DNA from 2 places in the Arthrobacter sp. ZGTC212 genome. Region 1 is predicted to be linked to the other one. Evidence: predicted binding sites of a transcription regulator. Region 1 holds the regulator's gene; the other holds the start of a gene.
The links. Region 1 encodes Rex, which represses fermentation and respiration genes when NADH is low (regulators of the CRP and FNR family bind a similar motif). Its sites were predicted from a motif close to CTTGTGAANNNNTTCACAAG; they were not measured.
Positions count from the first base shown of each region.

Region 2: CXQ89_RS16175 (queuosine precursor transporter) is a predicted target of Rex. The motif match lies at 1,377-1,396, and genes of this name have one in related genera.

Region 1 is NZ_PJIJ01000001.1:696,781-699,785, reverse strand. It holds gene CXQ89_RS03450 (hypothetical protein) at 142-849, shown strand; gene CXQ89_RS03445 (redox-sensing transcriptional repressor Rex) at 877-1,584, opposite strand; gene CXQ89_RS03440 (glutaredoxin family protein) at 1,615-1,905, opposite strand; gene CXQ89_RS03435 (HAD family phosphatase) at 1,991-2,803, shown strand; gene CXQ89_RS03430 (30S ribosomal protein bS22) at 2,890-2,988, opposite strand.
Region 2 is NZ_PJIJ01000004.1:134,391-137,395, reverse strand. It holds gene thiD (bifunctional hydroxymethylpyrimidine kinase/phosphomethylpyrimidine kinase) at 1-34, opposite strand, end outside; gene CXQ89_RS16185 (hypothetical protein) at 132-608, opposite strand; gene CXQ89_RS16180 (TetR/AcrR family transcriptional regulator) at 601-1,278, opposite strand; gene CXQ89_RS16175 (queuosine precursor transporter) at 1,527-2,267, shown strand; gene tgt (tRNA guanosine(34) transglycosylase Tgt) at 2,276-3,005, opposite strand, start outside.

The sequences.
Region 1 (3,005 bases):
TTTTTGGTGCCCGAGCCTCCCGGAGAGGGCCTGCAGTGGTCACAACAGCAGGGAAGCGGCGTAGCGTTTGATCTCCCGCTGGGATGGGCAGCCCATCCAGGCGCGGAGAGCGTATCCCTTTGGACGAAGGCGGCACCCGCGATGAGTTCCCTTCCTGCTTCCCCCGATCCACAAAAAACCCGTGTTTCCGCCCTGGGCACCAAGGTGCGGACATTGGTCACTGCACGCATCCGAACAGCGCGATCCGGCCCCAGGGAACCCGGCGGCGAGCCGCTGTCCGCTGCCCGGCCCACGGAAAAACATCCGGCGCCGCCGGCACCCAGGCACAGAGAGGTGGCCGGCGTGGTGGTTCCCGATATGCCCTCTGCGGTCCCCGCTCCTGCTTTGCCTGCCCGTATTCCCTACAGCGAATGGAAGGGCCCGCGGCCGCGTGCCGTCCGGGTGGCCTATGCCCTGATTATGCTGGCCGGCTGCATCAGCCTCATCAGCGGCGTGCAGGCCAGCCGGGCGCCCGTCACCGAGATGCCGCCTCTCGTCGTCCAATTGGGAGAGCTGGGCGTTGACACCGGCGAATACGCAGCGGTTCTGCAATTCGTGACCTTGGCTGCCACGCTTGTGGTCTTCGGCCTCTACCTGCTGTTCGCCTCCATGATTCGGGAAGGACGGAACTGGGCTCGCATCGGAGGCTCGGTCCTGGTCGCCTCGGCACTGGTCTGGGCCGTCCTCAACGCCGTGGTTCCCCAAACGGTTGCGCTGCTGGTGGCCGCCCTGGGCCTGGCACTGCTGTACCGGCGGGACTGCGCCAGGTACTTCCGGCCCAGGCGGAGCCAGTATCTCGGCGAGTCCTGACCCGGAACCGCGACGGCGGCTCCACTACTACGTGGCCAGCCGGGCCCGCGCCTGCGCCGCTATATCCGAGGCCTGGGCCCGCTGGGCGTGGTAGGCCAGGATCTGAAGTTCGGTGGCCATGTCCACCTTGCGCAGCTGAACGTGATCCGGAACCTGGAGCACCACCGGCGCGAAGCTCAGGATGCTGGTAATGCCGCTTGCGATAACGCTGTCACACAATTCCTGGGCCACCTCGGCGGGAACAGCCAGCACCGCCATGTTGGCCCGCGTACGGTGAACCACGGCTTCCAAATCCTTGACGGGGCTCACCCGCAGCCAGCCAACTTCCTGTCCTACGACCATTTGATCGGCGTCAAACAGGGCCACCACTTCGAAGCCGCGCGATCCGAACCCCGGATATCCTGCCAGCGCCTTGCCGAGGTTTCCGGCGCCTATGATGGCAACCCGCCAATTGCGCGTCAGCCCCAGCGCAGCTGAGATCTGGTCGCTCAGGTAGGAGACCTCATATCCCACGCCGCGGGTTCCGTAGGAGCCCAGGTAGGACAGGTCTTTGCGCAGTTTCGGAGAGTTGACTCCCGCCGCTGCCGCCAGTTCGTCGGAGGAGACGCGCTCCACGCCCTCCGCCAGCAGCGCGCCCAGCGCCCGCAGGTAAATGGTGAGCCGGGCCAGGGAGGCAGGCGGAATGTGCCGGTGGACAACTGCTCCTGCCGGTGCGGGTTCCTCAGAATTGCTCACAAAGTCTCTATCCGTCGGTGGATTTCCACTCTATGCCCGGCGGGAGTCCGGACGAAGCCCGGGCCATCCCTCTTCCAGGAGCCGGCGGATCCTCGCCTCGTCCAGCTGCCAAAAGTCCCGCTGCACGCCGTCGATCATCAGCACGGGAATCTCTTCACCGAACCGGGACGTCAGATCCGCATCGCCTTCAATGGACTGTTCGCGCCACTCAATGGACAAATCCCTGCTGATTCGTTCCAGCACCTTGCGCGCATCGGCACACAAATGGCACCCCGGTCGGGTGAGCAGGAGCAGGTCCGGAGCAGCCGGTGAAGAAGTCATACCTCTAAATTAGCCGCTCCGTCCATTTCTCCTGCCGCTTTTAGTCACGGGCCGTTAGGACCAAGTTTTTGCGTAGACTCGGGGTATGCCCAGAACCACCGCAGTACGAGCCGTCGAGCCCATGGCAGCGGCGGTCAAACCTGGCGAGGCTGCCTTCTTCGACGTCGACAACACTCTGATGCGCGGAGCGAGCCTTTTCCATGTGGGGCGCAAGATGTACCAGCGCCGGGTGTTCACGCTTCGCGAAGCGTTCGGCTTTGCCCGCAAACAGCTGCGGTTTATGCTGCAGGGCGAGAATCTCAAGGATGTTCACTCAGTGCGCGACGCCGCCCTGACGCTGGCCACCGGGCTGGCAGCCTCGGACATCCGCATTCTGGGCGAAGAAGTCTATGACGAGATGATCGAATCCAAGATTTGGCCGGGAACCCGTGCTCTCACCGAGCAGCATATGAAATCCGGCCGGCCGGTCTGGCTCGTCACCGGGACCCCCGTGGAGGTGGCCTCCGTGATTGCTGACCGGCTGCACCTGACCGGGGCGCTGGGAACGGTCAGTGAAATCGACGGCGGCCTCTACACCGGACGCTTGGTGGGCGAGTTCCTCCACGGCCCCGCCAAAGCCGAAGGCGTGCGGGTGCTCGCGGAAAAGGAAAACCTCGATCTGCAGCATTGCTGGGCGTACAGCGATTCCTACAACGACGTCCCCCTGCTGAGCATCGTGGGCCATCCCGTGGCCATCAACCCCGATGCCCGGCTGCGCCGCCATGCCCGGGACCGCAACTGGCCCATCTATGACTTCCGGTCCGGCCGGCGCGCCGCAACCCTGGGGCTAAAAGGTGCCACGGTGGCGGGAGGCGCTTACGGCCTGTGGCGCGGTTTTTCCTGGGTCCGCTCCCGCTAGTCTTCCGGCGCCACCCGGGGCTTTTTTGGTTAAATGACAAACCCGCCGGCCCAAGGGGCGGCGGGTTTGTCCAGGAAAGATCCTGGTTACTTCTTGTTACGACGCTGGTGGCGGGTCTTGCGAAGCAGCTTACGATGCTTCTTCTTTGCCATACGCTTGCGGCGCTTCTTAATTACTGAACCCACAGAGTCCTCACAAACTT
Region 2 (3,005 bases), on a different contig from region 1:
AGGCTGTTTCGGCAGAGTGTGTGTTAGCAGACATGAGTCCATCTTCCACCCAAAGCGATCTTCGGTGCCACCGCGGCTTAATGCCGGACAGGCGGGGTGTTTGAGGCGGGAACAAGGCCCGGAACCGGAAGCTAGGCGCGGGCGAAAGGCCAGATGGTCGCCCGGCCGGCTGCCATGGCCAATCCGATGGCAACACCCATGAGCAGCGGCACCAGGACGGCATGAACGCTCAGGCCGATGATGACCCAGCCGAGCAACAGCGGCACGATGAAGAAGGCCAGCACGTGCAGGCCCTGGTGCTGGACGCCGCGCAGGAACCATCCCAGAAGCAGGGCGAGGGGAAGCGCGGAGAACAATCCGAGACCGGCTGCGTAGAAGGCGGCCACAATAACGGTCCAAACGTAGCCCCAGAAGTCCCGGGACGTCCCCCACCCCACCACAATTGTGGCGATTGCGGCCAGGACAATGCAGGCAACTCCGTACCCCAGAGCAACGGCCAGCGGGCCGGGTGGAACATATTGGTGCTGCGGCGCAACGGCGGCGGGAGCAGCCTGGGCGGGTATCAACGCGGGCGGAAGCACGACGTCGTCGCCGCCTTTGTCAGTCATCGCGTCGGGCTCCCTGGAAGAGGTGAACTACATCCTCCACAATATTGCGAACCACGGGCAGGCGGGAGAGGATGACCAGCTTCGCGGCCAGCGGAGCGACGTTCTCCACCAAACGGCGCGAGCGGCGCTGTCCCGGCGAGCGGTCATAAATCCAAAAAAGTGTCACCCCCATGTGCACCAGCCACAGGAGCTCGGGCAGGTCGTCGCGGATGGCGAGCGGCGGCTGCGGGCGTGACACGGTGACGGCCTGGCGGAACATGGCGATCGATTTGGCCCGGCCAACTCCCGTATCCGCACCGGCGCGGCTGCCCTGCGGGGAGGCCGACGACGGCGGCATGGCAGTGCGCAGGAAATGGGCGCCAAAATCGTGAAACGGGCCCATGACGTCCAAGTTGGCCAACAGAATCAGGCGCAGGTGCTCACCCAGGTTGTGTCCGTCGCGAAGAAGGGGCAGGGCGGCGCTGCGGTGTTCATCCTGCAGATGCCGGTACAACTCGGCAACGAGTTCATCTTTGGAGCGGAAGTAATAGTACGCATTGCCCACTGACACCCCTGCCGTTTCGGCGATGCAGCGCATGGTGGTGTCGGCGTAGCCCCGGGTGCGGAACAGGGTGAGGGCGGAATCAACCAACAGCCGTCGGGTCTTTTCACTCTTGACCGTCGCCGTCATCAGCGCTCCTTAGTTCAGTTGTTGGCGCTGGTTCGGTTAGAGGCGCAGATCCGCTTATGTGCGCCCGGTTTCCGGCACGCCTGCAAGAATACAGCACTTTTTTGAACGTGTTCAAAAAGACGATGGCGGTGCGGCCGGGCAGAACGTGGCAGAATTGACGGCGGCCCCCTGCGGGCCGCCCGGTGCAGCGGGCACAGTGCTAATACAGCCGGCGGAAGCCAGGCGAACCACTAGGAAACGGAAGACCCATGCACACCTCCACCGGCATCGATCCGGCGCCTGCTCCGGCATTTGCCGTCCGCGGCAGCTCTCACTACGACATCATCCTGACGCTCATGTGCGTGGTGATCGTCATTTCCAATATCGGCGCCACCAAGGGCGTGGTGCTGGGGCCGTTCTTCGGCGACTTCAGCATCGTGACCGACGGAGGGTTTTTCCTCTTCCCGCTGGCCTACATCCTCGGCGACGTCATTAGCGAGGTCTACGGCTTCAAGGCGGCGCGGCGGGCCATCTTCACGGGCTTTGCGGTTGCGGCACTGGCTGCGGCCAGTTTTGCCGTGATCATCGCACTGCCGGGATTCGACGACGACTACGGGCAGGCCAAACAGGCGGCGCTGGAGCTGGCACTGGGCCCGGTGTGGCAAATCGTGCTGGCCAGCCTGCTCGGCTTCCTGGCCGGACAAACCCTGAATTCCTGGGTCCTGGTCCGGATGAAGGAAAAGTTCCGGGAACGGGCACTGATCGGACGGCTCATGGCCTCCACCGGCGTGGGAGAGTTCGCCGACACCCTGATCTTCTGCGCCATTGCCGCGCCGGTCATCGGCATCACCGACGCGGGCGGCTTCATCAATTACGTGATCTTCGGTTTCGTCTACAAGACGCTCATTGAGTTCCTGTTTGTTCCGGTTACCGCCGTGGTCATTAAGGCCATCAAGAAGCGCGAACCAAGTTACGGCGCTGCAGTGCCTGCCGGTACGCCGGAAGGCTGAGCTGCCGGCTAGACCTTGGCGCTGTAATAGTTCCCGAGCGTTTCGGCCTTGAAGTCGAAGAACGATCCGTTTTCAATGGCCAGCCGTGCGTCGTCCACAAGCTTCACCGTGAAGCGTTCATTGTGGATCGACACCAGGGTGGAGGCAACCATTTCCTTGGCCCGGAACAGGTGGTGGATGTACGCCTTCGTATAGTGCGCGCAGGCATAGCAGTCGCAGCCCTCCACCAGGGGAGTGAAGTCCTTTTTGAAGCGGGCATTGGAGAGGTTCAGCCGCCCGTGCGGCGTGTAAAACGCCGACGTGCGGGCCACGCGGGTAGGGGAGACGCAGTCGAAGGTGTCGGCACCGTTTTCAATGGCGGTGAAGATGTCGTCCGGTTCGGAAATCCCCAACAAGTGGCGAGGCTTGTCTTCGGGCAATTCCTCGGTGCACCAGCGCACGATCGTTCCGAGGTTTTCCTTCTCGAGGGCTCCGCCGATGCCGAACCCGTCAAAGTCCATGGCGCCCAGATCCCGGGAAGCCTTCCGGCGCAGGTCCTCATACTGGGCACCCTGCAGGACGCCGAACAACGCCTGGTAGGGCTTTCCGACGCGCTCCTCGGTGAGCCGCTGATGCTCGGCGATGCAGCGCAGAGCCCACAGCCGGGTGCGTTCCAGTGACATCTCCTGATATTCGCGGGAGTTCATCAGCGTGGTCAATTCATCGAACGCGAACATGATGTCGGCGCCGATTTGGTGC